4 regions of the Paragemmobacter aquarius genome follow, and region 4 is predicted to be linked to each of the others. Evidence: riboswitches for the same ligand, from Rfam matches in the RefSeq annotation. Region 4 holds a riboswitch; each other region holds the start of a gene.

Region 1 (7,426 bases), on a different replicon from region 4:
GAAACGGTCGATCCGCGTGATCGCCTCGGCCGCACTCGCCCCCGCAGGCAGGCCAAGGTCATCCTCCACCCCCGACGCCCGCGCCTCATCCCTGATCGCCCCGATCAGGCGGTCACGCCGCGACGGGTCCAAGCCATCGGCGGTGGAATATTCATCCAGCAGCCGCTCCAGCCGCAACAACCCCTCGGGCACCTTCGCCAAAGCCAAAGGCGGTGGCAAATGTCCCAAAGTCACCGCCCCGATCCGCCGCTTGGCCTGCGCCGCCTCGCCCGGATCGTTCACGATGAACGGGTAAATCACCGGCATCGCGCCCACCAGCACCTCGGGCCAGCAGTCCGCCGACAAGGCGACCGATTTCCCCGGCAACCACTCCAGCGTGCCATGCGCCCCCACATGCACCAGCGCGTGCAACCCCTGCGCCCGCAGCCACAGGTAAAACGCCACATAGCCATGCCGCGGCGTGCGGCTCAGGTCGTGATACTCCCCGTCGCGCCCCGCGACCTCGCCCCGCTCTGGCTGCAAGGCCACAACCGCCGACCCCGCCCGCACGGCAGCAAAGCGGAACGCTCCGCCCACACAGGCCGGATCATCCGCCGCCTCGCCCCAAGCCGCTGCCAGATCATCGCGCAATCCTTGGGGCACCGCCTCAAGCGCCGCCAGATACTCGGCCAAAGGCCACTCCAGCGCCTCGGCCACCAACCGCTTGCCCAGATCATCCACGGGCGCGACCGCGTAGCCCTCACCCGCCAGCGCCGAAAGCATCCCCCTGACCGAGGCCAAGGCATCCAGCCCCACCGCATGGGCAATCTGGTCCGGCCGCCCCGGATAGGTCGACAGAACGAACCCCACCCGCCGCTCTGCCGCCTGCGTCACCGCCAACCGATGCCAAGCCGCCACGCGGTCAGCCACCAGCGCAACCCGCCCCGCATCCGCCCGATGCGCAAAACGCGAAAACTGCAAATCGGGGTCACGCTTGCCGGGTGATTTGAACGACACAACCCCCGCGAAAAGCCGCCCGTCCACCTCGGGCAAAACCACATGCATGGCGAGGTCCGCAGGCGAAAGCCCCCGCGCCGACCCCGCCCAATCGCGCCGCCGCGCCGTCGACAAGGCCACCTGAAACACCGGCACCCCCGCCCCATCCAAAGGCGAAGCCCCATCCGCCCCCTTGCCCGAAAACGCGGTCGCATTGACCACCGCCACGGGGCGCAACGCGCCCAAAGCCTCGGCCAGAAACGCACCCGCACCCGCCGCTTTCAACGACGGCACGAACAGCGCCGACACCGCAAACCCACGCGCAGCCAGCGCCGCACACAGCGCATCGACCGGCCCCGTATCCGCCGCCGTCAGATAGCTGCGGTAAAACACCACCGCCACCGCAGGCCCACCCTGAACCGGCCCCTTCACCACGCCCGCGCCCGGTTGATACCAGCCACAGTCCGGCACGGTCTTTTCCCCGATCACCGGCCCCGCATAACACCCCGCCGCCAGCGCCAGTTGCGCCAGCGCCGCCTGCGCGGCCACTGCCCCGCCCGCATCGCACAAAGCCTGCAACCGCCGCAAAGTCGAAACCGGCAGCGTCGAGACCGCATCCAGCGCGGGATCGTCCCGCCCGTCCGCAGGCAGCACCGCCAGCGCAATCCCCTTGCGCCTGCACAGATCCTGAACCGAAGCGATCCCGTAAGCCCAATAGGATTCCCCGCCGATCAACCTGATCAGAACCCCCTTCGCCCCCGACAGCGTCTTCTCGACATAGGTATCGACCGACAACGGATGCCGCAGCGCCACCAGATTGACCAAACGGCAACTCGGCAACCCCGCACGCCCCCGATGCCAACCCGCCGCGAAAGCGCCAAGGTCACTGTCGGAAAACGACATCACCACCAGATCGGCAGGGTCTTGCCCCACGTCGAACGGCGTGTCCGTTTCCTCCAGCCCATGGCTTTCGCGGAAGACGACATGCATGGCGTATCAGGCCCCCAGCACGGCGCGAATGGCGGCCTCGTCGATGTCGTCATGCTCGGCAATGACAACAAGCTGCCCCTTGCGAGGGGACGCCCCCCAAGGCCGGTCATACTGGTGCCGCACCCGCTCGCCCACCGCCTGCACCAGCATCCGCATCGGCTTGCCGGTCACCGCCACATAGCCCTTCACCCGCAAGATGCCCTGCTCGCGCGCCAAACGCGTGATCGCCGCCACCAGCACCTCCGGATCATCCACTTCCGGCAGGTCGATCACGACCGAGTCAAAATCCTCATGCTCGTGGTCATCCGCCCCGTCATGATGGCTGGGCCGTGCCGCCAGATCATCCTCTGCCTTCGCATTCAGCCCGAGGATCACCCGCGGATCGATAACCCCGTCCGTCATGGCGATGATCGGCATCCGCCGCGGCGCTTCCGCCTCGATCACGGCGCGGGCCGCCGCAACCCCCGCCTCGCCCGCCAGATCGGCCTTGGACAACAGCACGATATCGGCACAGAAAATCTGGTCCTCGAACACCTCCGAAAGCGGCGTCTCGTGGTCGATGCTGTCATCCGCCTCGCGCTGCGCCTGAACCGCCGCTTCATCGGGTGCGAACCGCCCCGCCGCCACCGCCTCGGCATCCGCCAGCGTAATCACCCCGTCCACGGTGATCTTCGACCGGATCGCAGGCCAGTCGAACGCCTTCAACAGCGGCTTCGGCAAAGCCAGCCCCGAGGTCTCGATCAGAATATGGTCCGGCCGCACCGGCAAAGCCATCAGCGCCTCGATCGTCGGAATGAAATCATCCGCCACCGTGCAGCAGATGCAGCCATTCGCCAGCTCGACGATATTCTCGACCGGGCAATTGTCATCGGCGCAGGATTTCAGGATATCGCCATCCACCCCCACCGTGCCGAACTCGTTGACCAGAATGGCCAGACGCTTGCCTTGCGGGTTCATCATCAGATGCCGGATCAGCGTGGTCTTGCCCGCCCCCAGAAAGCCGGTGATCACGGTCACGGGGATTTTCGACAAATCGGTCATGGCTCAGCCCTCCAAAGGCGGAATACGCGCAAGGCTCTGCTTGCGAAAGATCACAGGACGCTCGCGCCAAGGCACGATCCCGTCCGAAGTCGCGGCATAGGCGGCAGCACCCGCCAGCACATCGGCAGCGTCGTCTTGCGTCAGGCGGCCATAGACATAAGACCACTTGCCAGCCCCCGACAAAGCCACCGAACAGCCCTGCGAACAGGCGCTCAGACATTCCACCGGCACGATCCGCACGCCCTCGGGCGCGTCCCCCGCCACCAGCGCGGCATGCAACAATGCCCCCGGCGCCACCGCGCCCTCGGGCACAGGCTCGCCCGCCTTGCAGGTGATACAGACATGCAACGTCGCAGCCATGACCCGTCCATCGCTTTGGGCGCATCGGGGCGACCTGACGAACCGGCACGCGACTACGCGCGACACGAATCGTCGGCTGCGGCACACCCCGTCCGCCCGGTTCCATCCATCGCGCTGGCAGGTCTCCCGGCTTGCGGATACAGGGTTTCCCCAACGCTCCACCCACCTTCCCGCCCCCTTTCGGGAACAGTGGCCACGGGCGGACCTCTCCGGTCACGGTCGCGGGGGCGGCTGCGCTTCGGTCTTGTCCCCTCACGGGTCGCAAAACCTGTCGCATTCCCTTTTCGCCTGCCGTAGGACAGGCACCAGCGCATCTCGCCCCCTCTTGGCAGATGCCCTGCCAGAGTCAAGGACAAGGACCGTCACCATGAGCGATGCCAACGACATCGACCCTGCAGCAGCCCCCGCTCCGGTCGACCCCGACGCCCGCCACGCCGTCAAGATGGCCAAGAAGAAAGCCGCCCGCGACAAGATCATGGCCACGAAGTCCGGCGAAAAGGGCCTGATCATCGTCCACACGGGTGCAGGCAAAGGCAAATCCTCCTCGGGCTTCGGCATGATCCTGCGCTGCATCGCCCATGAAATGCCATCGGCGGTCGTGCAATTCATCAAAGGCGCATGGGACACCGGCGAACGCCGCCTGATCGAAGGCCACTTCCAGCACCTGTGCCAGTTCCACGCCATGGGCGAAGGCTTCACCTGGGAAACCCAAGACCGCGCCCGCGACATCGAAATGGCCCGCAAAGGCTGGGATAAAGCCAAGGAACTGATCCTGAACCCCGAAATCCGCCTCGTCCTGCTGGACGAGATCAACATCGCCCTGCGCTACGACTACCTCGACGCGGGCGAAGTGGTGGGCTTCCTGCGCGACGAAAAGCCACCCCTCACCCATGTCGTCCTGACCGGCCGCAACGCGAAAGAGGAACTCATCGAAGCCGCAGACCTCGTGACCGAGATGACCCTGATCAAACACCCCTTCCGGTCGGGCATCAAAGCGCAAGCAGGCGTGGAGTTCTGACCGAAGCGAGCGGGGGACCAGCCCCCCGCACCCCCCCAAGCCAGCGGGGGCCAGCCCCCCGCACCAAGCCGAAACAGCGGGGGCCAGCCCCCCGCACCCCCGGGATATTTGTGCGAGTATGAAAGCAGCAAGACAGCCGGAATTAAGCCTTTGTTGAGATTCGCCTGCCAGATTGAACAAGCGGTACAGGGAGGGATCCCGATGACCGCCGAGTGTGAAAGCACCGCGCTTCCCCCGCGCAAGCGGCCCGAGGCGCGGTGCCGATCCGCTTTCATGCTCGCGGCAAATATCCTCGCCGAAGGCTCCCGCAGCTTCCGCCGCGCCCCCCCATCAGAACCCGCACCAGATTTTTCGCAGAAAAATCGTGCATGGCCAAAGGTGCCCCCATGCCCGCAATAATGATACAGGGCGCAGGCTCTAACGTCGGCAAATCGCTCCTCGTCGCGGGCCTCTGCCGTGCCGCGAAACTGCGCGGCCTCTCGGTCGCGCCCTTCAAGCCGCAGAACATGTCCAACAATGCCGCCGTGACGGTCGACGGCGGCGAAATCGGGCGCGCGCAAGCCCTGCAAGCCCGCGCCTGTGGCCTCGAGCCGCATACCGACATGAACCCCGTGCTGCTGAAACCCGAATCCGAGACGGGCAGCCAGGTGGTCGTCCAAGGCCGCCGCATCGCCACGGTAAAGGCCCGCGACTACGCCGCGCTCAAACCGCAACTCATGGCCCCCGTCCTCGACAGCTTCCACCGCCTGAAAGCCGCCCATGACCTGATCATCGTCGAAGGCGCAGGCAGTCCGGCCGAGGTGAACCTGCGCGCCGGAGACATCGCCAACATGGGCTTCGCCCGCGCCGCGGACACTCCGGTCATCCTTGTGGGCGACATCGACCGCGGCGGCGTCATCGCCCAGATCGTCGGCACCAAGGCCGTGCTCGACCCCGAAGATGCCGCCATGATCGCGGGTTTCCTCATCAACAAATTCCGCGGCGACGTAACGCTTTTCGACGATGGTTACCGGCTCATCGAAACCCTCACCGCATGGCGGGGCTTCGGCACCGTCCCCTTCTTTCCGCAAGCCTACCGCCTGCCCGCCGAAGATGCGCTCGACATCCCCGCCACCAGCGGCACCGGCGCCTTCCGCATCGCGGTCCCCGTCTTCTCGCGCATCGCCAATTTCGACGACCTCGACCCCCTCGCACAGGAACCGGGCGTCACCCTCGCCATGGTCCGCGCAGGCGAACCCATCCCCCAGTCCGACCTGATCATCCTGCCCGGCTCGAAATCGACCCGCGCCGATCTGGCCTATCTGCGCGCCCAGGGCTGGGACATCGACATCGCGGCGCACCTGCGGCGCGGCGGCCACGTGCTGGGCATCTGCGGCGGCTACCAGATGCTCGGCCAGTCGGTCGACGACCCGCACGGCATTGAAGGCCCCGCAGGCCTGACCCCCGGCCTCGGGCACCTGTCGGTCCAGACCACCATGACCGGCGACAAGCGCCTGACCCGTACCACCGCCCTGCACCTGCCCTCGGGCCTGACGATCGACGGTTACGAAATCCACATCGGCCGCACCACCGGCGCCGATTGTGCCCGCCCCTTCGCCAGCATCGCAGGCACGCCGGACGGCGCAATCTCGGCCAATGGCCGCGTCATGGGCAGCTACCTGCACGGCATGTTCGCCTCTGACAGCTTCCGCGCGGCCTTCCTCGCCGCGCTCGGTGCCGCCCCCTCGACCCATTCGCACGATGAAACAGTCGAGGCGACACTCGACGCCCTCGCCGCCCATCTCGAACGCCATATCGACGTGACAGGCCTTCTGGCACTCGCCCGCTAGGGCAAGCAGCTCAGCTCGACACGCCGGGCAGCATGCCGCCCGCCATCGTGGCAACCCAGCGTGCCGGATTGCGCGGATCCTGCATCCGCAGGAACGTATACCCCGTCTCGTCCCACGGCTTCACCGCACCGCGCAGATTATCAAGCACCAGATCGGCCGTATCGGTCCGCAAAACCAGAACCGCGTGGGAATCGCCTTTTCTGTCGAGCACCGTCGCCAAAAGCAGACGGTCGGGCGACACTCCGGCCTCGATCAGCTTGGCCTTCTTGTACAGCGCGTAATCCTCGCAATCGCCGCCGCGTGCCGTGGGCATCGCCCAGTTTTCGGCCGCATGATACTGCACGAGGTCCGCCACCGGCCTGATCCGGGCATTGGCTGCACGGTTGATCCTGACCGCCATTTCCATCTGATCCGCCCCGAAAGACGCAGCCGACGTGCCCGCAGCGCAGGCCCAGGAATACTTGGCGCACAGGTCCGCCGCTCCACCCGGCGCCGAAACAACCGCCCGCAGCGGCAACAGCCCGGCCGCCCCGCCACCCGACCGGGTCGCATCCAGCGCCAGTGCCGAACTCGCCGCGCAGACGAAGGCAAGGGCCGTTGCAGCAATCGCCTTGACCAGACGCATGACATGCTCCTTTCGGGCGCAAGACGGCATGTCTTGCGCGTCCCGCAGCGAAAGCCACGGACGACGGTGTTTCAGGTGATCGAACCGGTCAGTCTGGCCCGAGGCAGGGCGGCCCTACCGGGCCCAAGGGCAATCCTTTGCGGCAAGGCGCCTGATTTGGCTGCGCTTCGATACAACCGCCGGTCGCCTTCGTCGCGCTCCCATCCGGCAATCCGGTCCAGACCTAGGTCTGGCCCCTGTCGGATAGGCGCGTACGACAGGGCAGGTCCTGCCATCCCAAAGACGGGAAAGCCCGCGCTCCGGACGTATCATCCCTCCTCTTCCTGCGCTTCGGCAAGCACCGCTCGCCCCCGCCCCGCCCGCTTGGCCGCGTAAAGCGCCGCATCCGCCGCAGCCAGCAGGTCATCGGCCCGCGCCCCGCGATGCCGGTCTGACAGCACCAGCCCAAGCGATGCGGCAACACGGCATTGCGCCCCGCCATAGTCGATCGGCTCGGCCATCCGCGCCGTCAACCGCTCGGCCACCGCCTGCAACCGCGCCGCATCGGGAACCGAAGGCAGCAGCAATACGAATTCGTCACCCCCGACC
Region 2 (7,426 bases), 160 kb from region 4:
GCAGGCGAACGCGGGCTTTTGATCGTGCATACCGGGGCGGGCAAGGGCAAATCCTCGTCCGGGTTCGGCATGGTCTTGCGCTGCATCGCACATGGGATGCCCTGCGCCGTGGTGCAGTTCATCAAGGGCGCCTGGGACACCGGCGAGCGGCGCCTGATCGAGGGTCATTTCAGCGCCCTGTGCCAGTTTCACGCGATGGGCGAAGGCTTTACCTGGGAAACCCAGGACAAGGCCCGCGACATCGCCGCCGCCCGCGCCGGTTGGGAAAAGGCCAAGGAGCTGATCCGCAACCCCGATATCCGCTTTGTGCTGCTGGACGAGATCAACATCGCCCTGCGCTATGATTACCTTGATCTTGACGAGGTGCTGGCCTTCTTGCGCGCGGAAAAGCCGCCGCTGACCCATGTCTGCCTGACCGGGCGAAACGCCAAGGACGCATTGATCGAGGCCGCCGATCTGGTAACCGAGATGACGCTGATCAAGCATCCGTTCCGGTCGGGCATAAAAGCCCAGCCGGGGGTGGAGTTCTGACGCGATGCCCGCGCTGATGATCCAGGGCTGCGGGTCGAACGTCGGCAAGTCGATGCTGGTGGCAGGACTGTGTCGCGCGGCGGTGCGGCGCGGGCTGTCGGTCGCGCCGTTCAAGCCGCAGAACATGTCGAACAATGCCGCCGTCACCGCCGATGGCGGCGAGATCGGCCGCGCGCAGGCATTGCAGGCGATAGCCTGCGGGCTGGAGCCGGTGACCGACATGAACCCGGTGCTTCTCAAGCCCGAGTCCGAGGTGGGCGCGCAGGTGATCGTGCAGGGCAAGCGGCTGACGACCGCGCGGGCGCGCGATTATGCGGCGCTGAAACCGCAGTTGATGGGGGCGGTGCTGGACAGCTTCCATCGCTTGCGCGGGGCGCATGATCTGATGATCGTCGAAGGCGCGGGCAGCCCGGCAGAGGTGAACCTGCGCGCGGGCGACATTGCCAACATGGGCTTTGCCCGCGCCGCCGATGTGCCGGTGGTTCTGGTCGGCGACATTGACCGAGGCGGGGTGATCGCGCAGATCGTGGGCACGCAGGCGGTGATCGACGCGGGCGATGCGGGAATGGTTGCGGGGTTTGTCATCAACAAGTTTCGCGGTGATCCGCGATTGTTCGACGACGGCTATGCCTTCATTCAGGCGCGCACCGGCTGGCGCGGCTTTGGCGTGGTGCCGTGGTTTTCCAAGGCCCATCTCCTGCCCGCCGAAGATGCACAGGACATCGGGTCAAGCCCGCGCGGTCTTGGCGGCAATGACGCCGTGACCATCGCCGCGCTCTGCTTTTCCCGTATCGCCAATTTCGACGACCTTGATCCGCTCAAGGCAGAACCGGGGGTCAATCTGGTGATGGTGCAACCCGGGCAGGCCATTCCCGGAGACGCACGGCTCGTGATCCTGCCCGGGTCGAAATCGACGCGCGGTGATCTGGCGTTTCTGCGGGCGCAGGGCTGGGATGTGGATGTGGCCGCCCATATCCGGCGCGGCGGGCATGTGCTGGGCATCTGCGGCGGCTATCAGATGCTTGGCCAGTCAATTGCCGACCCCGACGGCATCGAGGGCCCTGCCGGAGAAACGCCCGGCCTTGGCCTGCTTGACGTGCATACCCTGATGACCCCCGACAAGCGTTTGTCGCGGGTGCGCGGCTGCCATTTGGCCAGCGGCCAGCCCATAGAGGGGTATGAGATCCATATCGGGCGCACCAGCGGCCCTGATCGCGCCCGCCCCTTTGCCCGGATCGACGGCCGCCCCGAGGGCGCGATCCATGTCCAAGGGCGCATCAGTGGCACCTATCTGCACGGCATGTTCCAGTCGGATGGCTTTCGCGCGGCGTTTCTTGCGGGTCTGGGGATCGACGCCGCCGGTCGCAGCCACAGCGCCGAGGTCGAGGCGACGCTTGACCTGCTAGCCGACCATCTGGAAACCCATTTGGACGTGCCGGGCCTGCTGGCGTTGGCACGTTAGGGCCGCAGGTCCTGCGAAAGGCGGTCCCACTCCGGCTCAGGTCCCGGCAGGCCCAGCCGAAGCAGGCAGCCCGACCAGGGGAAGATCCGGCTCCAGATCCTGTGGCGCGCCAGCCGGTGCTGCGCGGCTTCTGCGTCGGGCGTCTCATAAAGACGGAACAGCGTTGTGCCCCCGCTATCTTCCAACCCGCCACCCGGGCCAGATCATCGGCGCGGCCAGCGTCTAGTGCCAACTGCGCGCGCATTGCATCCGCCCAGCCCGTATCGGAGATCGCCTGCCGTCCGATCTCGATTGCCGGGCCAGAGACGGCCCAAGGCCCAGCCATCCGCGCCAGCGCCGCAATGTCGCTATCGGCCCCAAAGGCGAAGCCAAGCCGCAAGCCTGCCAGCCCGTAAAACTTACCAAAAGACCTCAGGATTAGCAGGTTATCCTGCCCTGCCCGCGGCAAAAGCGAAAGCCCGGGGGAGATGTCACCAAAGCTTTCGTCCACCACCAGAAACCCAACCTTTCGGGACAGGGTAAGCAAATCGTGCGGGGTATGGCGGCGCCCGTCGGGTTTATTGGGGTTCACCACCACGGCAAGGCTGGCACTGTGCAGGGCTTCTGGCGTGCTGACATTGGCAACATCCCAGCCTGCCTGTGACAGACACGCCGCGTGTTCGTTATAGGTCGGCCCCAGCACTGCCGCACGCCCGGCGGGCCGCAACAAGGGCATTAGTTGAATAGCCGCCTGCGCGCCCGCAAGCGCTATTCCGGCCGCTTGATCTGATGCTCCCCATGCGCGCGCCGCCTGCGCCACCAAACCCGCCTGACTTGCCCGAGTCGGCAGGCTGCGCCAACAGTCCGGGTCAAGCAGGGGCAATGGCCAAGGGCGGCGGTTGATACCCGTGCACAGGTCAATCCAGTCGCCCGTGCCGAAAACGGCCATCGCCTGATCCAGATTTCCGCCGTGATCGCGCATAGATGTGCTCCTTGTCATTCGCCCAAGGTGGCCAGATGATGAACACCTCGCAACCCAGCCTCACGCAATGCCGCCATACCATGGCGCGGCAGAGCGCCCGGGGCAAAGATCAGCGCCCGCGCCGCACCCGAATGCGACATCATCCACCCAAGCGCCCCCAGATCGTGTGCAAGCCGTTCGGTCGGGTCCTCCGACGGGCCGCGAAGGGCAACGCAGCGCGCCGCACTCTCGCTGGCAAGAGCGGCACGGGTGGCCAGCGGGGCCTCGGCCTGCCAACGCTCCAGAAGGTCCGATACGTCGGCATATGCCAGATCGCCCGCTTGCGTCGGCCGTGCTGGACCCCAAAACCCGGCCAGCAGGTGCGCGCGCGGCTGCGGCGACAATCGCGCCAGAACCCGCCCCTGACGCGAGGCCCACAAGAGCCGCGAAGGTTGGGCGAACATCAGCGGATCGCTGGCTCCTTCGGCGGCCACACAAGCCCGCGCCAGAGACAGCGGCGCAAGCGCCCGCCCAGCAAAGGCCGCGACCCCCAGCAGACCAGCGGTGGACATGCCAGTGCCCAGGCCAGGCGGATAAGGCACCCGCAGTAGGGTCCGCCCCGGTGGCAATCCACCAAGCGCCCGCGCAAACCGCGCCAGCAACGCCGGATCCATTGGGCCATGCGTCACCGACTGACACGCCAGCCCGACACCCGCACGCCAGCGCGCAATCACCCGCGGACCGGCAGGCGTCAGCGTGATCAGCGCCACTGGGCCAGCTGGCCCCAGCCGCCCCTGCATCCATTCGCCGAAATGGCAGGGCACCGAAATCGGTCTAGGCACGCCGCCCCCAGCGTTCGGCAAAAACAAGATCGGCCAGTGGAACCCGCTGGGCCCAGCCTTTCGCTTGCAACTCGGGCTCGGAATAAAGCGCATCGACATGGCCAAGGCACAGCCACGCCACCGCGCTGACATGATTGGGCAGATCCAACAGTTGCTGCATGTCGGCGGGGTCAAAGATGCTGACCCAACCGACGCCAATCCCTTCGGCCCTTGCCGCCAGCATCAGGTTCTGCACAGCGCATACAGTGGAATAGACATCCATCTGCGGTTGATGCGTGCGCCCCAACACCACTGGGCCACCCCGGCTGTGATCGCATGTGACACACAGGCTTATGGGTGCGGTCAGTATGCCCTCCAGTTTGAGCGACGAATAAAGCGCACGGCGGTCTTCGGGAAACATCGCCTGTGCCTCGGCATTGGCCTTGGCAAATGCCGTCTGCGCCCGAAGCTTTACTGCCTCTGACCGGATCACGATGAAATTCCAAGGCTGCGACAGCCCGACGGAGGGCGCATGATGCGCTGCTGTCAGCAGGCGCAACAGTGTGGCGTCGTTAATTGGGCGGTCGGTAAACTGACTGCGTACGTCGCGGCGGGTGTGAATCGCGCGATATACGGCAGCGCGCTCGGCCTCGGCAAACGGCCCGGCATCAGTCAAGAACGGTTCGGCGGTCATAGTCTTCCCCTGCACAGAAACGGGACCTGCGCCGGCCATCGCCCGCCCCGGTTTCGTCTGGCCGGTCTTCTGACTTGGCTTCATCCGGAACCACGCCTTCCCGAACCTTTCGGCCAGTGGCATTTGTGGTCCCGTCCACTTTACAGCGTTGGGCACGTCGCGGAGTTGCACCGCGTTCCCGATTATCCCCTCGCCAAGACGAAGGGCACCAGACAACAACTGGCTTAATCCCACTGAAACGCGCGCGCAACTGCACATCGGAGGGACGCCATCTCCAAGAACGCCATAGCTTGTGTGGCGGTAACTGACAAATCGGACTTGGGCGTTTCTCATGATTTTGTTGCGGTCCAAATGCTGCAACTTCGCCTTTTGGGTAGCTTGCCGTTAGCAAACAAGAAAGAACGCGTTTCAGAGGATCGAAATTTGTTTGCTCTGCAAAAACAAAAAGCCGTACTGCGACTTCGGTTCGCGGTTTCAATTGGGAGAGGTATCACCTCCGAATTTCTCCGGCCAAAACAGCACGGCCATGAACTGCAAGCGTCGCCGTGAACCTCGGACAACCCAACTGCCGGATGACGTCTACGATGCGTGCGTCGTAAGCAGCCTGCCCGATGAGGCGACAAAGGTCAGAGGCATGAAATTCCCGGTTGGAACTCGGCGCGGCGCGGATCTGGTCATGAAATTCCTGCATCTTGGGATCTTCTTTGGCCAACGGTTCTGGCTCAGATGAAGCTTTTGGAGCCGTGCTTGACGAACCGGTCCGCCAACGGCGCATGAACCCGAGTGTCGCGTAGCCCTTAAATGCGGTATGCGAAAGTCAACAAAATCAAAGGGGCGGCTTTGCCATTAAATATGGTATCTTGCCTTTAAATTCGACATTCTTGCCATTAAAGCTGACACAGGGTGCGCGGGGTTGGACGGTTGGCAGCGATAGTGGGTAATGACGAAGACTGTGGCGATTCTGGTGTTGAGGCGCTGCGCCGGGCATCGGTCCTTCGACCGCTTGTACAGGCGTATCTCAGCCGCACCGGGAGCTTGGAGAGCGGCATACGTGATGCAGTCTGGGAGCTTGGCGTCAGCAAGACCACTGTCTGGCGCTGGATTCGACGACTTGCGGAAGAAGGTGGCCGGACAAGCGCTCTTGTTCCCCGCAAACGCGGCCGACCCACGGGGTCGGTCATGGTGCCCGCTGATGTCGAAGGTATAATCGAAGACCATTTGACTCGATACTACCTTCGGCGAGAACGCCCCAGCCTGGCGCGAGTTGTGACAGAAATCCGCAGTGCCTGCCTTGAGAGTGGGTTTCAGCCGCCGACGCGCCGCACCGTTCAGCGGCGGCTTGATGCGATGGATGCCCGCGAAGTCATGAAAGCACGCGAGGGCGCAAAGGCAGCGCGCCAAAGGTTTGCGCCGGTGACGGGAAGGAACAGATCAGTACGACCGCTGGACGTTGTGCAGATCGATCACACACCAGCGGACATCATCCTTGTCGACAGTTTCGAGCGCAAACCCATCGGCCGGCCTTGGGTGACCTTGGCGATCGATATCGCCACGCGCATGGTGACGGGATACCACGTCAGCTTCGAGGCGCCGTCTCGCCTTTCGGTGGCCCTTTGCCTAACGCGGGCTGTTGCGCCCAAAGCAGAGTTTCTGGCCGACCTCGAGTGTAGTGTCCCGTGGCCCGCGCAGGGCAAGCCGGACAGCATTCACGTCGACAATGGTCGCGATTTTCGGTCACGCGCCTTTCAATCGGCCTGCGCCGAATGGGGGATCAATCTGGTCTATCGCCCGCCGGGGAGCCCTCACTTTGGTGGGCATGTCGAGCGGCTGATCGGGACCATGATGGGCGCGGTGCATCTCTTGCCAGGAACAACGCAGTCGTCGGTCGCGGCCAAGGGCGGCTATAACGCGGAAGCCATGGCGGCGATGACTTTGCGAGAGTTTGATCGGTGGTTTGCCTTGGAAATCTGTCGCTACAACAACAGCATTCATTCGAGCCTTGGCTGCACACCTGTCGCCAAGTGGGAAGCGCTCGCCGGGGAGATGTCCGGCGACATCCCTTTCGACATGGAGGCGTTTCGGGTGAGTTTCCTGCCAAGTGAGCTGCGGCAAGTACGTCGTGACGGCATCCATCTGTTCGACCTGCGCTACTGGTCCGACGCCCTCGCGGGCTATGTCGGTCGCCAGGACGGAAAGGTGGTCGTCCGCTACGATCCCCGCGATCTCTCGTCCGTCTGGATCGAACTGGACGGCGACAGATGTGTCGAGGCCCGGTACCGCAACCTTGAAATCCCGCCGGTGTCGCTCTGGGAATACCGGGAGGCCATGCAAAAGGCACGGGCCATGGGCAAAGTGGGCACGAATGAATTGGTCCTTGCCGAATTGATCCGGCAGCAACGCCAAATCGAGGGTGAGAGCCGCGCGCTGACCAAGGCAGAGCGCCGATCCCGTGAAAGGAGTTCTTCGATGAAGGGTCTGGCCGCCGATGATCGGGTGTCGGAGGGGCTGCGACCAGTCGACACCGGTGATACATCGCGCCCCATGTTTAAGGTGGAGCGCTGGTGAATTGAGGACAGAAACAGAAGCAGACGGCCGCATCGCCCTCATTCAATCGGATATCTGGATCGGCTTTCCGCGGGCGGAACAAGTGCTGGACCGGCTGCAAGGCCTTATCGAGATGCCACGGCAGACTCGAATGCCGGGCCTTCTCGTGCATGGGGCCTCTGGCATCGGGAAGACGATGATCGCCCGCAACCTGTCGCGCAGGTACGCGCCGGAATACGATCCGGAATCAGGTATCACGCGCACTCCGCTGCTTCTTTTGCAGGCACCACCAGCGCCGGACGAGCGGCGGTTCTACATGCACATCCTCGCTGCCGTCGGCGCTCCGTCATCAGCGTTAAGCTTGCGGGCCCAAAGCGTCGCTTCGCTTGAGGTCCGCGTTGTTGGCCTTCTTCGCGACCTCGGGCTTCGGATGA
Region 3 (7,426 bases), on a different replicon from region 4:
TCGGCGCTGGCCCCGCGCAGGGGCGAGGTTTTGTGGGACTTGGGCGCGGGGTCGGGGTCGATCTCGGTCGAGTGGTGTCTGGCGGGGGGCTTTGCCCATGCGGTCGAGGCGCGGGGCGAGCGGGTGGCGAATATCCGGACCAATGCGGATTGGTTCGGGGTCGATCATCGGCTGGCCGTGCATGAAGGGGTATGGGGCGAGGTGATCGCGGACCTGCCGAAGCCTGATGCCGTGTTCGTGGGCGGCGGGGCCGATGCGGGGCTTATGGCGCGGTTGATCGGGCTGTTGCCGCGTGGCGTGCGGCTGGTGACCAATGCGGTGACGCTGGAGAGCGAGGCTTTGGCCTATGCGTTGCAGGCGGCGCATGGCGGGGCGCTTTACCGCTTCGATGTGGCGCGGGATGCGCCGCTTGGCCGGATGCGGGGCTGGACGGCATCGCGTCCGGTGGTGCAATGGAGTGCGGTGATTTGAGGGTGGCAGGGATCGGGTTTCGCGGGGCGGCCACGGTGGATGATCTGGCGGCGGCTTTGGCGCTGGCGGGGGATGCGGATGCCTTGGCGACCGATACGAGCAAGGCGGGGGCTGCGGTGATGCTGGCGCTGGCGGCGCGGACGGGGTTGGCGGTGCGGGCGGTGGATGTGTCGGGAACGGCAACGCCGACGGCATCAGTGCGTGTGACAGAGGCGTTCGGGACGGGGTCGGTTGCGGAAGCGGCGGCGCTGGTTGCGGCGGGGCGGAATGCGCGGTTGGTGGTGGGGCGCGTGGTCGCCCCGAACGGTATGGCGACAGCCGCGATAGCGGAAGGAGACGGGGCATGACGGTTCACTTCATCGGGGCGGGGCCGGGGGCTGCGGATCTGATAACCTTGCGCGGGCGCGATCTGATCGCGGCGTCTCCGGTTTGTTTATACGCAGGGTCGCTGGTGCCCGAGGCGTTGCTGTCGCATTGTCCGGCGGGGGCGCGGGTGGTGAACACCGCGCCGTTGTCGTTGGATGAGATCATGGCCGAGATCAAGGCGGCGGATGATGCGGGGCTGGACGTGGCGCGGCTTCATTCGGGGGATCTGTCGATCTGGTCGGCGATGGGCGAGCAGTTGCGCCGGTTGCGCGAGATGGGGATCGCCTATGATGTGACGCCGGGCGTGCCCTCGTTTGCTGCCGCTGCGGCGGCGCTGGGGGCCGAGCTGACGCTGCCCGGCGTGGCGCAGTCGGTGGTGCTGACGCGCACGAGCGGGCGGGCGACGGCGATGCCCGAGACCGAGAACCTCGGGGCGTTTGCGGCCACGGGGGCGACGCTGTGCATCCATCTGTCGATCCATATCCTCGATAAGGTCGTGGCGGACCTCGCGCCGCATTATGGTGGCGACTGTCCGGTGGCGGTGGTCTGGCGGGCAAGTTGGCCGGATCAGCGGATCGTGCATGCCACGCTGGAAACGCTCGAGACGGCGATTGCGGGCGAGATGGAACGGACCGCGCTGATCATGGTGGGGCGTGCCATCGGGGCCGAGGAATTCGGGGAAAGCCGTTTGTATGCGGGCGATTATGACCGGCGGTATCGGCCTGTCGGCACGGCGCCGCGGTTTCCGGACGCTGTGTGATGCTGCCTGCGGGACTATTGGTATCCGCTCCGGCGTCAGGCACGGGCAAGACCACGGTGACGCTGGGCTTGCTGGCCGCATTGCGGGCGCGGGGGCTGAACGTGCAGCCGTTCAAGAGCGGGCCGGATTACATCGACCCGGCGTTCCACACGGCGGCGGCGGGGCGGGTTTCGGTGAACCTCGACGCATGGGCGATGACGGGCGGGATGCTCGACGGGTTGGTGGGCGCGGCGGGCGGGGCCGATCTGGTGATCGCCGAAGGGTCGATGGGGCTGTTCGACGGCGTGGCCCGGGCGGGTGAGGCCGGAACGGGCGCTTCGGCTGATATCGCGGCACGGATGGGCTGGCCTGTGGTTCTGGTGCTGGATGTGGGCGGGCAGGCGCAATCGGCCGCCGCCGTGGCGCTGGGCTTTGCGGCGATGCGGGCGGATGTGAAGATTGCGGGCGTGGTGCTGAACAAGGTGGCATCCCCACGGCACGAGGCGCTGGTGCGTGACGGGATGGAGCGGGCGGGGGTTCGGGTGTTCGGGGCCTTGCCGCGCCGTGCGTCGATCGCGCTGCCCGAGCGCCATCTGGGGCTGGTGCAGGCCGAAGAGATGGCGGGGCTTGCGGCGTTCATGGCCGAGGCGGGGGCGTTCATTGCCGAACATGTCGATCTTGATGCGGTGATCGCGGCGGCTTCCCCTACGCTTGCGGCGGGCGTTGCGGTTGCGGTGAAGGCTCCGGCAGGGCGGATCGCGCTGGCGCGGGATGCAGCGTTTTCCTTTGTTTACCCGCATCTTATCGATGCGTGGCGCAAGGACGGGGCGACGGTGTTGCCGTTTTCACCCTTGGCGGATGAAGCGCCTGATGACAGCGCGGATGTGTGCTGGGTGCCGGGGGGATACCCGGAATTGCACGCGGGGCGGCTGGCTGCGGCGTCGAATTTCCGTGCGGGGTTGCGGGCTTTCGCGCGGACGCGGGCGGTGCATGGCGAATGCGGCGGCTACATGGCGCTGGGCGCGGGGCTGGTGGCGGCGGACGGGACGCGGCACGAGATGGCCGGATTGCTGGGGCTGGAGACGAGTTTCGCCAAGCGGCGGATGCATCTTGGCTACCGCTTGGCCGAGACCCTGACCGAAACGCCGGGGCATGGCGCGGGCGCGCGGTTGCGCGGGCATGAATTCCATTACGCGACGATATTGGCGCAGCCCGATGCGGCGCTGGCGCGGGTGGTCGATGCGACGGGGGCCGAGGTGGCCGAAACCGGGTCATGGGCTGCGTTCGGGGGCGGCGGGCGCGTGACGGGGACGTTCTTTCACTTGATTGCGGAGGCCACATGACGGGCTTCGTCTCTTTCGTATCCTCGGGTCCTGGCGATCCGGAACTGCTGACGCTCAAGGCCGTGGCGCGGTTAAGGGAGGCGGATGCGGTGCTGTTCGACGACCTGTCCTCGGGGCCGATCTTGGGCCACGCGCGCGACGGGGCCGATCTGGTCGGTGTGGGCAAGCGGGCGGGGCGTGCATCGCCCAAGCAGGACCATGTCAGCCGTTTGCTGGTGGAATATGCCGCCACGGGCGCGCGGGTGGTGCGGCTGAAGTCGGGCGATTGCGGGTTGTTCGGGCGGCTCGAGGAGGAGACCGACGCTTTGCAGGCAGCGGGGATTCCTTATGAGATCATTCCGGGGGTGACGAGTGCGAGTGCGGCGGCGGCGGCGGCGGGGATACCGTTGACGCGGCGGCTGACGGCGCGGCGGGTGCAGTTTCTGACCGGCGCGGATGTGACGGGGGGGCTGCCCGCGGATTTGAACTGGGCCGCGCTGGCGGACCCGCTGGCGACGACGGTGGTGTTCATGGGCAAGCGCACGTTCGGGGCGATGTGTGCGGGGCTTATGGCGCACGGGTTGCCGGGGGATACTCCGGCGATGCTGGCCGAGTCGGTTGGGCATCCGGAGCAACGGCTGACGCGGACGACGATCGCGGGGCTGGCGGCGCTGCTGGCCGAGGGGCCGGGGCTGTTGCCGGGATTGATTCTATACGGTCCGCTTGCGGGGGATGGTGCGTGAAGATCACTGTCTGCGGCAGTTGCGCGCTGGGGCGGGCGGGGTTTGCCGAGACCCTGCGCGAGGCGCTGGGCGGGCTGGCCGAGGTGGCGCTGGTCGACTGCATGTCCGGTTGTGCGCGGGCATCGACGGTGGCGTTCAGGGATGCGGGCAAGACGGCCTATCTGTTCGGCGATGTGGTGGCGGATGACCTGCCCGAGCTGGTGGTTTTCGCGGGGCTTTACGGAGCGTCGGCTGATGGCAATCTGGCCGATGCGCGGGCAATCGGCGGGTTGCGGATGAAGGCCGTGGCGCGAATCCCCGGATAGGTCGCGCTTGGGCTGCGATCTGCCGCAAAGCACCTTGACCGCAGGGGCGGTTGATGTGCAGATGGAAGGGCAAGGTGCCCCGTTAACGTGCAAAGCACAGGGGCTGAAACGGGAATGGGGAAGGGGCGGACCGAATACGGCGCCCATGGCCCCAGCCGCCCCCGCGACTGTAAGCGGCGAGCGGCCTTCGACGACCACTGTTCCCGCAAGGGGATGGGAAGGTGAAGGCCGTTACGACCCGCGAGCCAGGAGACCGACCTTGCAGGGATGAAACATACGCCGTCGGGTGTGACGGTCGGGAGAACGACATTATGACGACCCTTGCTTCGGTCAAGAAATCCTCGGGCACGCTGGCACAGGCCGCGGGTTCGATCATCGCTGTCATGGCCATCGGCGTTGCGCTGATGTTCGTGGCGGGCCATGCCCAGTCGGCGACGCTGCACGATGCGGCGCATGACATGCGCCACGCGACCGGCTTCCCCTGCCACTGAACTGATGTTCCAGAGATTGGTGACCGGCGCGGTGTTCGCCGGTTGTGCAGCAGGGCTGATTGCCGCCCTGTTGCATTTTTCGTTTGTCCAAGCGCTTATCCTGACCGGCGAGCAGTATGAATCCGGCGCGCTGACGCATTTCGCGGGCGGCGGGGATCATGCGGTGCATGCGGATGCGGGCGAAGCGTCAGGCGAGGACGCGGGGCATGACCACGCGACGCATAAGCATGGCGAGAGTGGCGGATTGGCGCGGGACGGGCTTACGGTTCTGTTCACCGTGCTGATCTACGTGGCTTACGGCTTCATCCTGATCGCGGGTTTCGGTGCGGCTTCGACCTTCGGCGCGCGGATCGGGGCGGTGCAGGGGCTTTTGTGGGGGATCGGCGGGTTTGCCGTGTTCCAGCTTGCACCTGCGATGGGGCTTGCGCCCGAACTGCCCGGAACGGTTGCCGCCGATCTTGGTGCGCGGCAGGTCTGGTGGTGGGGGACGGCGCTGTTGACGGCGGCGGGCCTGCTGGGGCTGGGCTACGGGCGCAAGGCATGGGTGTTCGTGTTGGCGGGTGTGGCTTTGGCCTTGCCGCATGTCATCGGTGCGCCGACGCTGGGCGAATATTACGGCTCGGCACCGCCCGAGCTTGGCGCGGCCTTTGCGGCGCGCGTGCTGGGTGTCGGGCTGGTGGCATGGGCCGTGCTTGGCTGGGTTGCTGGCTCTGTCTGGGCGCGGGGCGAACGGGTATAGCGGGCGGGGGGCGGATGTTCCGCCCCCTGACCAAAGGGAGGGTGGTATGGAAAAGCTGGTCCTGATCGGCATCGGCACGGGCAACCCCGACCATCTGACGCTGCAGGCGATCAAGGCGATGCGGGGGGCGGACCTGATCCTGATCCCGCAGAAGGGGCCGGACAAATCCGACCTTGCCGGATTGCGCCATGCGATGCTGGCCGAACATGCGGCCGATGTGCCGGTGGCCGTGTTCGACATGCCCAAGCGCGATGTATCGGGCGGGTATCTGGCAGGGGTGGATGCCTGGCATGATGCGATTGCGGCGGCTTGGGTTGCAGCGATTGCAACGGTTCAGGACGGACGGGGATTTTCGCGAGATATTCGCACGGTTGCGTTGCTGGTCTGGGGCGATCCTTCGCTTTATGACAGCACGTTGCGGATCGCGTCGCGGCTTAAGCCTGCGCCTGTGGTGACGGTCGTTCCGGGGGTCACCTCGATGCAGGTACTTACGGCGGGGCATGCCATTCCGGTCAACGAGGTGGGTGCGCCCTTTACCGTCACCACGGGGCGGCAGTTGCGCGATCATGGCTGGCCTGCGGGGGTGGATACGCTGGTCGTCATGCTGGACGGGGAGTGTTCGTTCGGCTCGGTGCAGCCTGCGGGCGTGCATATCTGGTGGGGCGCCTATGTCGGCATGGCCGAGCAGGTCTTGGCCGAGGGGCCGCTTGCCGAAATGGCCACGACGATCCCGCCCTTGCGCGAGCGGCTGCGGGCCGAGCATGGTTGGATCATGGATATCTACGTTTTGCGCCGGAAGGGATGAGCGATGTTCGACCGCGAGCTTGAGGAACGGCTGGTGCGCTATGCGCGGGTCGACACGCAGAGCGACGAGACATCGGCCACGGGGCCGAGCACGGATATCCAGTGGGTTCTGGCGCGGATGCTGGCCGAGGAGTTGACGGGGATCGGGGCTGCCGATGTGCGGATTACGGAATATGGCGCGGTGCTGGCGACGGTTCCGGCCACGGCAAAGGGGCCGGTGATCGGGCTTCTGGCGCATATGGATACCGCGCCGCAGTTCAATGCGACGGGCGTGAAGCCTGTGGTGCATCGCGGCTACAACGGCGGGGATATCACGTTCCCCGATGCGCCGGAGTTGCGGCTTTCGCCCGAGAATTCGCGCCATCTGGCAGACAAGCTGGGGCATGACATCATCACCGCCAGCGGGACAACGCTGCTCGGGGCCGATGACAAGGCGGGGATCGCCATCATCATGACGCTGGCGCGGCATTTGTTGGCGAACCGGGATATTCCGCATACGGGGCTGCGGATCGCCTTTACACCGGATGAGGAGATCGGGCGCGGGGTGGACAAGCGTTTGCCTGCCGATCTGGGGGCCGATTTTGCCTATACGCTGGATGGCGGGATGGTGGGCGAGATCGAGTATGAAAGCTTTTCCGCCGATGGCGCGGTGGTGCGGGTCACGGGCGTGTCGGCGCATCCGGGCTATGGCAAGGGCAAGCTGGTCAATGCGCTGCATCTGGCGGCCAAGATCATCGCTGCGCTGCCGCAGGGCACGCTGGTGCCGGAAGTGACCGAAGGGCGCGAGGGGTTCGTGCATTGCTACCAGATGGGCGGCACGGCGGCCGAGGCCGAGTTGCGCTTCATCTTGCGCGATTTCGAACTGGACGGGTTGGCGGCGAAGGGGGCGCTGTTGCGCGCCGTGTGTGATGCGGTGCAGGCGGGCGAGCCAAGGGCGGTGATCTCGGTCGAGATCACCAAGCAGTATCGCAACATGCGCTATTGGCTGGAAAAGGACATGACGCCAGTCGAGTTGGCGCGGGCGGCCTGCGAGGCCGAGGGGATTGCTGCGGTATCGGTGCCGATACGTGGCGGCACCGACGGGTCGCGGCTGACCGAGATGGGGGTGCCGACGCCCAACATCTTTACCGGCATGCAGGAAATCCACGGGCCGCTCGAATGGGTGTCGGTGCAGGACATGGCCGCCGCCGTGCGGGTTCTGCTGCGGCTGGTCGGGCGCGGCTGAGGCTGCGCCCGGGAGCGTATGCCTGAAATTTAGGCAAATGTCATGATGCACCGCCGGTTTGGTGCATCCTTCCCTTGACCACGGGTGCATTGCCTCTAGTCTTGGTCACACATCGGCGAGAGCCAAGCGGCACACGGGCCCCATGATGCGAGGAAGTTTTGCGCTTCCCTGCATCGGGGCCTGTCGCATTTTCGGGGGGAGGAACGGGGCGGCATGAAGCG
Region 4 (7,426 bases):
CATCATGCGCCCTCCGTCGGGCTGTCGCAGCCTTGGAATTTCATCGTGATCCGGTCAGAGGCAGTAAAGCTTCGGGCGCAGACGGCATTTGCCAAGGCCAATGCCGAGGCACAGGCGATGTTTCCCGAAGACCGCCGTGCGCTTTATTCGTCGCTCAAACTGGAGGGCATACTGACCGCACCCATAAGCCTGTGTGTCACATGCGATCACAGCCGGGGTGGCCCAGTGGTGTTGGGGCGCACGCATCAACCGCAGATGGATGTCTATTCCACTGTATGCGCTGTGCAGAACCTGATGCTGGCGGCAAGGGCCGAAGGGATTGGCGTCGGTTGGGTCAGCATCTTTGACCCCGCCGACATGCAGCAACTGTTGGATCTGCCCAATCATGTCAGCGCGGTGGCGTGGCTGTGCCTTGGCCATGTCGATGCGCTTTATTCCGAGCCCGAGTTGCAAGCGAAAGGCTGGGCCCAGCGGGTTCCACTGGCCGATCTTGTTTTTGCCGAACGCTGGGGGCGGCGTGCCTAGACCGATTTCGGTGCCCTGCCATTTCGGCGAATGGATGCAGGGGCGGCTGGGGCCAGCTGGCCCAGTGGCGCTGATCACGCTGACGCCTGCCGGTCCGCGGGTGATTGCGCGCTGGCGTGCGGGTGTCGGGCTGGCGTGTCAGTCGGTGACGCATGGCCCAATGGATCCGGCGTTGCTGGCGCGGTTTGCGCGGGCGCTTGGTGGATTGCCACCGGGGCGGACCCTACTGCGGGTGCCTTATCCGCCTGGCCTGGGCACTGGCATGTCCACCGCTGGTCTGCTGGGGGTCGCGGCCTTTGCTGGGCGGGCGCTTGCGCCGCTGTCTCTGGCGCGGGCTTGTGTGGCCGCCGAAGGAGCCAGCGATCCGCTGATGTTCGCCCAACCTTCGCGGCTCTTGTGGGCCTCGCGTCAGGGGCGGGTTCTGGCGCGATTGTCGCCGCAGCCGCGCGCGCACCTGCTGGCCGGGTTTTGGGGTCCAGCACGGCCGACGCAAGCGGGCGATCTGGCATATGCCGACGTATCGGACCTTCTGGAGCGTTGGCAGGCCGAGGCCCCGCTGGCCACCCGTGCCGCTCTTGCCAGCGAGAGTGCGGCGCGCTGCGTTGCCCTTCGCGGCCCGTCGGAGGACCCGACCGAACGGCTTGCACACGATCTGGGGGCGCTTGGGTGGATGATGTCGCATTCGGGTGCGGCGCGGGCGCTGATCTTTGCCCCGGGCGCTCTGCCGCGCCATGGTATGGCGGCATTGCGTGAGGCTGGGTTGCGAGGTGTTCATCATCTGGCCACCTTGGGCGAATGACAAGGAGCACATCTATGCGCGATCACGGCGGAAATCTGGATCAGGCGATGGCCGTTTTCGGCACGGGCGACTGGATTGACCTGTGCACGGGTATCAACCGCCGCCCTTGGCCATTGCCCCTGCTTGACCCGGACTGTTGGCGCAGCCTGCCGACTCGGGCAAGTCAGGCGGGTTTGGTGGCGCAGGCGGCGCGCGCATGGGGAGCATCAGATCAAGCGGCCGGAATAGCGCTTGCGGGCGCGCAGGCGGCTATTCAACTAATGCCCTTGTTGCGGCCCGCCGGGCGTGCGGCAGTGCTGGGGCCGACCTATAACGAACACGCGGCGTGTCTGTCACAGGCAGGCTGGGATGTTGCCAATGTCAGCACGCCAGAAGCCCTGCACAGTGCCAGCCTTGCCGTGGTGGTGAACCCCAATAAACCCGACGGGCGCCGCCATACCCCGCACGATTTGCTTACCCTGTCCCGAAAGGTTGGGTTTCTGGTGGTGGACGAAAGCTTTGGTGACATCTCCCCCGGGCTTTCGCTTTTGCCGCGGGCAGGGCAGGATAACCTGCTAATCCTGAGGTCTTTTGGTAAGTTTTACGGGCTGGCAGGCTTGCGGCTTGGCTTCGCCTTTGGGGCCGATAGCGACATTGCGGCGCTGGCGCGGATGGCTGGGCCTTGGGCCGTCTCTGGCCCGGCAATCGAGATCGGACGGCAGGCGATCTCCGATACGGGCTGGGCGGATGCAATGCGCGCGCAGTTGGCACTAGACGCTGGCCGCGCCGATGATCTGGCCCGGGTGGCGGGTTGGAAGATAGCGGGGGCACAACGCTGTTCCGTCTTTATGAGACGCCCGACGCAGAAGCCGCGCAGCACCGGCTGGCGCGCCACAGGATCTGGAGCCGGATCTTCCCCTGGTCGGGCTGCCTGCTTCGGCTGGGCCTGCCGGGACCTGAGCCGGAGTGGGACCGCCTTTCGCAGGACCTGCGGCCCTAACGTGCCAACGCCAGCAGGCCCGGCACGTCCAAATGGGTTTCCAGATGGTCGGCTAGCAGGTCAAGCGTCGCCTCGACCTCGGCGCTGTGGCTGCGACCGGCGGCGTCGATCCCCAGACCCGCAAGAAACGCCGCGCGAAAGCCATCCGACTGGAACATGCCGTGCAGATAGGTGCCACTGATGCGCCCTTGGACATGGATCGCGCCCTCGGGGCGGCCGTCGATCCGGGCAAAGGGCGGGCGCGATCAGGGCCGCTGGTGCGCCCGATATGGATCTCATACCCCTCTATGGGCTGGCCGCTGGCCAAATGGCAGCCGCGCACCCGCGACAAACGCTTGTCGGGGGTCATCAGGGTATGCACGTCAAGCAGGCCAAGGCCGGGCGTTTCTCCGGCAGGGCCCTCGATGCCGTCGGGGTCGGCAATTGACTGGCCAAGCATCTGATAGCCGCCGCAGATGCCCAGCACATGCCCGCCGCGCCGGATATGGGCGGCCACATCCACATCCCAGCCCTGCGCCCGCAGAAACGCCAGATCACCGCGCGTCGATTTCGACCCGGGCAGGATCACGAGCCGTGCGTCTCCGGGAATGGCCTGCCCGGGTTGCACCATCACCAGATTGACCCCCGGTTCTGCCTTGAGCGGATCAAGGTCGTCGAAATTGGCGATACGGGAAAAGCAGAGCGCGGCGATGGTCACGGCGTCATTGCCGCCAAGACCGCGCGGGCTTGACCCGATGTCCTGTGCATCTTCGGCGGGCAGGAGATGGGCCTTGGAAAACCACGGCACCACGCCAAAGCCGCGCCAGCCGGTGCGCGCCTGAATGAAGGCATAGCCGTCGTCGAACAATCGCGGATCACCGCGAAACTTGTTGATGACAAACCCCGCAACCATTCCCGCATCGCCCGCGTCGATCACCGCCTGCGTGCCCACGATCTGCGCGATCACCCCGCCTCGGTCAATGTCGCCGACCAGAACCACCGGCACATCGGCGGCGCGGGCAAAGCCCATGTTGGCAATGTCGCCCGCGCGCAGGTTCACCTCTGCCGGGCTGCCCGCGCCTTCGACGATCATCAGATCATGCGCCCCGCGCAAGCGATGGAAGCTGTCCAGCACCGCCCCCATCAACTGCGGTTTCAGCGCCGCATAATCGCGCGCCCGCGCGGTCGTCAGCCGCTTGCCCTGCACGATCACCTGCGCGCCCACCTCGGACTCGGGCTTGAGAAGCACCGGGTTCATGTCGGTCACCGGCTCCAGCCCGCAGGCTATCGCCTGCAATGCCTGCGCGCGGCCGATCTCGCCGCCATCGGCGGTGACGGCGGCATTGTTCGACATGTTCTGCGGCTTGAACGGCGCGACCGACAGCCCGCGCCGCACCGCCGCGCGACACAGTCCTGCCACCAGCATCGACTTGCCGACGTTCGACCCGCAGCCCTGGATCATCAGCGCGGGCATCGCGTCAGAACTCCACCCCCGGCTGGGCTTTTATGCCCGACCGGAACGGATGCTTGATCAGCGTCATCTCGGTTACCAGATCGGCGGCCTCGATCAATGCGTCCTTGGCGTTTCGCCCGGTCAGGCAGACATGGGTCAGCGGCGGCTTTTCCGCGCGCAAGAAGGCCAGCACCTCGTCAAGATCAAGGTAATCATAGCGCAGGGCGATGTTGATCTCGTCCAGCAGCACAAAGCGGATATCGGGGTTGCGGATCAGCTCCTTGGCCTTTTCCCAACCGGCGCGGGCGGCGGCGATGTCGCGGGCCTTGTCCTGGGTTTCCCAGGTAAAGCCTTCGCCCATCGCGTGAAACTGGCACAGGGCGCTGAAATGACCCTCGATCAGGCGCCGCTCGCCGGTGTCCCAGGCGCCCTTGATGAACTGCACCACGGCGCAGGGCATCCCATGTGCGATGCAGCGCAAGACCATGCCGAACCCGGACGAGGATTTGCCCTTGCCCGCCCCGGTATGCACGATCAAAAGCCCGCGTTCGCCTGCTTTTCCAGCCATGATCTTGTCGCGGGCGGCCTTTTTCTTGGCCATCTTGCTTGCGTGGCGGGCCAGATCGTCGGCCTGACCGGGCCCCGGGCCTTCGGTGGAGGTGTCGTTTGTGGCGGACATCGAGACGTTTCCTTGTTCTTGACAGCGCAATCCTTGTGGCAGACTACGGCATGAAGGAGTTGGTGCCTGTCTTAGGACAGGTGAAAAGGGAATGCGACAGGATTTGCGGCACGCCTTGCCGCAACCCCAAGCGCAGCCGCCCCCGCGACCGTGACCGGAAAGGTCTGCCCCACGTCACTGGCCGCAAGGTTCGGGAAGACGGGCAGCCCGCCGGGGCAGGCCTTGCGCCCGCCTTGAGATCCGCAAGCCGGGAGACCTGCCAGCTCCAGAACTGAAACGCGCGGACGGGGTGTTCCGCGACCTTCGGAGTTTGGGCGCATCACGCCCATGCCGCAGGCTGCCCCGTGCGACACTTACGGGAGAGGCCATGACGACTGTCTTGCATGTCTGCACCACCTGCCGCGCTGGTCAGCCGCTGCCCGACGGGCAAACCGCCCCCGGTCAAACCCTGTTTGACACGGTCGCGCAGTCGGGCCTGCCCGACGGCGTGACCCTGCGCGCGGTGGAATGTCTGTCGGCCTGCGATCATGGTTGTGCGATCGCGCTCAGCAAAGCAGGCGGCTGGTCTTATGTCTATGGCCGGATGACCACCGATGACGTGCCCGAAATCCTGCGCGGGGCCGGGCTGTTTGCCGGCTCTGCCGATGGTATCGTGCCCTGGCGCGACCGCCCCACCATCTTTCGCAAGCAAACGCTTGCCCGCATTCCCCCGCTGGAGACCTGATCCATGACCGACCTGACCAAAATCCCCGTCACCGTCATCACCGGCTTTCTGGGGGCAGGCAAGACCACGCTGATCCGCCACCTGATGCAAAACCCGCAAGGCAAGCGTCTGGCGATCCTGGTCAACGAGTTCGGCACGGTGGGGGTGGATGGCGACATCCTGAAATCCTGCGCCGATGAAAACTGCCCGGTGGAAAACATCGTCGAGCTGGCCAATGGCTGTATCTGCTGCACCGTGGCCGATGATTTCATCCCCACGATCGAGGCGCTGATGGCAATGCCGGTGCGCCCTGATCACATCCTCATCGAAACCTCGGGCCTTGCACTGCCGAAACCGCTTCTCAAGGCGTTCGACTGGCCCGCGATCCGGTCAAGGATCACCGTTGACGGCGTGATTGGCCTGGCCGATGCCGAGGCGGTGGCAGCCGGGCGCTTCGCCCCCGATGTGGCGGCGGTGGATGCGCAACGTGCTGCGGATGACAGCATCGACCACGAAACCCCCCTGTCCGAGGTGTTCGAGGATCAGATCCTGTGCGCCGACTTGATCCTGCTGACCAAGGCCGATCTGGCAGGCGAGGTGGGGCTGACCGCCGCCCGCGGCGTGATCGAGGCCGAGATGTCGCGCAAGGTGGCGATCCTGCCTGTGACGGATGGCCGGATCGACCCGCGCCTCATCCTGGGCCTTAACGCCGCTGCCGAGGATGACATCGCCGCGCGCCCCAGCCATCACGACGGCGAGGATGACCACGAGCACGAGGATTTCGACAGCGTGGTGATCGATCTGCCCGAAATCACCGACCCCGACGATTTGGCCCTGCGCATCCAGCGTCTGGCGCGCAATCAGCACATCCTGCGCGTCAAGGGCCATGTCGCTGTGACGGGCAAGCCGATGCGTCTGCTGGTCCAGGCGGTCGGAGAGCGGGTGCGCCACCAATATGACCGACCGTGGGGTGATGGGCCGCGCCAGTCGCGGCTGGTGGTGATCGCGGAACATCACCACATCGACCCTGCCGCGATCCGCGCCGCGCTGGAGGCATAAGGACCCGCGATGCACGTCGTCTTTCGCGACAGTCGGGGGTTGGACACGGCCGAGGCGCCGTTTGATCCGGGGCAGGACCCTGCCGATCTGGTGGTCCTGTCGTTTTCCGACAGCGACCTTGGCGCGTTTGCGGCCGGCTGGCAGCGGGCTGGCGGCGGTCTTCCGTCCCTGCGGCTTCAAAATATTGTTGCGCTGAAACATCCCGTCTCGGTCGATACCTATGTCGAGCGGACGCTGTCGAGGGCAAAGGCAATCTTGATCCGCCTGATCGGCGGCGAAGCCTATTGGCCTTACGGCATTGCGTCGGTGCAGGACATGGCACGCAGGCGGGGGATCGCGCTGGCGGTGCTGCCTGCGGACGGGCGGGTGGACCCGGCGCTGGATACAGCCTCGACCCTGCCGGTCTCCACCTTGCGGCGGTTGCAGGATTTGTGTGACGCGGGCGGCGCGGTGGCAGCGCAGGCGGCGCTGGCGCAACTGGCGCTGGCAGCGGGGCTGTATGCCGGGCCGGTGCCGGGCGATAAACGGATGCCCGACATGGGGATCTATGACCCCGATCAGGGCGTGATCGCGGACCTGCCGCCGGGGCGGGTCGTGCTGGTGAGTTTCTATCGCAGTTATCTTACGGCGGCCGATACCGGCCCCATCGACGCGCTGATCCTTGGCCTGCGTGCGCAGGGCGTGTCTGCGGTGGGCGTCTTTGCGCCGTCGCTCAAGGCGCCGGGTTTTGCCGATTGGCTGCGCCCCGTGCTGGCGCAGGCATGTCCGCCTGCGATCATCAACGCAACCGCCTTTTCGGCGCGCGGCGATGATGGGTCCACACCGTTTGACGTGGCGGGGTGCCCGGTGTTTCAGGTAGCGCTGTCCACCGCGCGCCGCCGCGACTGGGCCGGGTCGGATCGTGGCCTGTCACCGGCAGACCTTGCGATGCATGTCGTGCTGCCCGAGGTGGACGGGCGGCTGTTCGCGGGCCTTGTGTCCTTCAAGACTGCGGCCAAACGCGATCCCGACCTGCAATTTTCGCGCTTTGCCCATCGGGCGGACCGGGACCGGGTGGCTGCCGTGGTGGCGCGGGTCATGGGCTGGCTGCGGCTGGCGCAAACGCCGGTTGACCAGCGCCGTCTGGCAGTGATCCTGTCCACCTATCCCGGTCGCCCGCATCAGATGGCGCATGCGGTGGGGTTGGATGCGCTGGCCTCGACCGAAGGCCTGCTGGCCGATCTGGGCGCGGCGGGCTATGGCGCGCGGCC

What was found. Region 4 has a riboswitch for cobalamin ahead of HYN69_RS20095 (DUF1636 family protein). Riboswitches for the same ligand answer to the same signal wherever they lie in the genome.
Region 1: linked by a shared signal. The riboswitch ahead of HYN69_RS05135 (DUF1636 family protein) and the one ahead of HYN69_RS20095 (DUF1636 family protein) in region 4 are both predicted to bind cobalamin.
Region 2: linked by a shared signal. The riboswitch ahead of bluB (5,6-dimethylbenzimidazole synthase) and the one ahead of HYN69_RS20095 (DUF1636 family protein) in region 4 are both predicted to bind cobalamin.
Region 3: linked by a shared signal. The riboswitch ahead of HYN69_RS05205 (CbtB domain-containing protein) and the one ahead of HYN69_RS20095 (DUF1636 family protein) in region 4 are both predicted to bind cobalamin.

What each region holds. Positions count from the first base shown of each region.
Region 1 is NZ_CP028918.1:1,056,143-1,063,568, reverse strand. Features, by position in the region: gene cobN (cobaltochelatase subunit CobN) at 1-1,965, opposite strand, end outside; gene cobW (cobalamin biosynthesis protein CobW) at 1,972-3,006, opposite strand; gene HYN69_RS05135 (DUF1636 family protein) at 3,010-3,366, opposite strand; cobalamin riboswitch at 3,466-3,686, opposite strand; gene cobO (cob(I)yrinic acid a,c-diamide adenosyltransferase) at 3,734-4,384, shown strand; gene HYN69_RS05120 (cobyric acid synthase) at 4,771-6,213, shown strand; gene HYN69_RS05115 (transglutaminase-like cysteine peptidase) at 6,224-6,838, opposite strand; gene HYN69_RS05110 (GGDEF domain-containing protein) at 7,147-7,426, opposite strand, start outside.
Region 2 is NZ_CP028920.1:15,214-22,639, forward strand. Features, by position in the region: gene cobO (cob(I)yrinic acid a,c-diamide adenosyltransferase) at 1-531, shown strand, start outside; gene HYN69_RS19295 (cobyric acid synthase) at 536-1,993, shown strand; partial or broken gene HYN69_RS19300 (threonine-phosphate decarboxylase) at 1,990-2,954, opposite strand; gene HYN69_RS19305 (propanediol utilization protein) at 2,969-3,775, opposite strand; gene bluB (5,6-dimethylbenzimidazole synthase) at 3,768-4,448, opposite strand; cobalamin riboswitch at 4,491-4,676, opposite strand; partial or broken gene HYN69_RS21595 (hypothetical protein) at 4,939-5,133, opposite strand; gene HYN69_RS19320 (Mu transposase C-terminal domain-containing protein) at 5,628-7,013, shown strand; gene HYN69_RS19325 (TniB family NTP-binding protein) at 7,015-7,426, shown strand, end outside.
Region 3 is NZ_CP028918.1:1,069,527-1,076,952, forward strand. Features, by position in the region: gene cbiE (precorrin-6y C5,15-methyltransferase (decarboxylating) subunit CbiE) at 1-471, shown strand, start outside; gene HYN69_RS05180 (cobalamin biosynthesis protein) at 468-818, shown strand; gene cobM (precorrin-4 C(11)-methyltransferase) at 815-1,597, shown strand; gene HYN69_RS05190 (cobyrinate a,c-diamide synthase) at 1,597-2,919, shown strand; gene cobA (uroporphyrinogen-III C-methyltransferase) at 2,916-3,641, shown strand; gene HYN69_RS05200 (DUF1636 family protein) at 3,638-3,946, shown strand; cobalamin riboswitch at 4,002-4,222, shown strand; gene HYN69_RS05205 (CbtB domain-containing protein) at 4,258-4,437, shown strand; gene HYN69_RS05210 (CbtA family protein) at 4,442-5,176, shown strand; gene cobF (precorrin-6A synthase (deacetylating)) at 5,223-5,981, shown strand; gene pepT (peptidase T) at 5,985-7,205, shown strand; gene HYN69_RS05225 (transporter substrate-binding protein) at 7,419-7,426, shown strand, end outside.
Region 4 is NZ_CP028920.1:172,419-179,844, reverse strand. Features, by position in the region: gene bluB (5,6-dimethylbenzimidazole synthase) at 1-525, shown strand, start outside; gene HYN69_RS20115 (propanediol utilization protein) at 518-1,324, shown strand; partial or broken gene HYN69_RS20110 (threonine-phosphate decarboxylase) at 1,339-2,303, shown strand; partial or broken gene HYN69_RS20105 (cobyric acid synthase) at 2,300-3,756, opposite strand; gene cobO (cob(I)yrinic acid a,c-diamide adenosyltransferase) at 3,761-4,414, opposite strand; cobalamin riboswitch at 4,458-4,692, shown strand; gene HYN69_RS20095 (DUF1636 family protein) at 4,782-5,138, shown strand; gene cobW (cobalamin biosynthesis protein CobW) at 5,142-6,176, shown strand; gene cobN (cobaltochelatase subunit CobN) at 6,186-7,426, shown strand, end outside.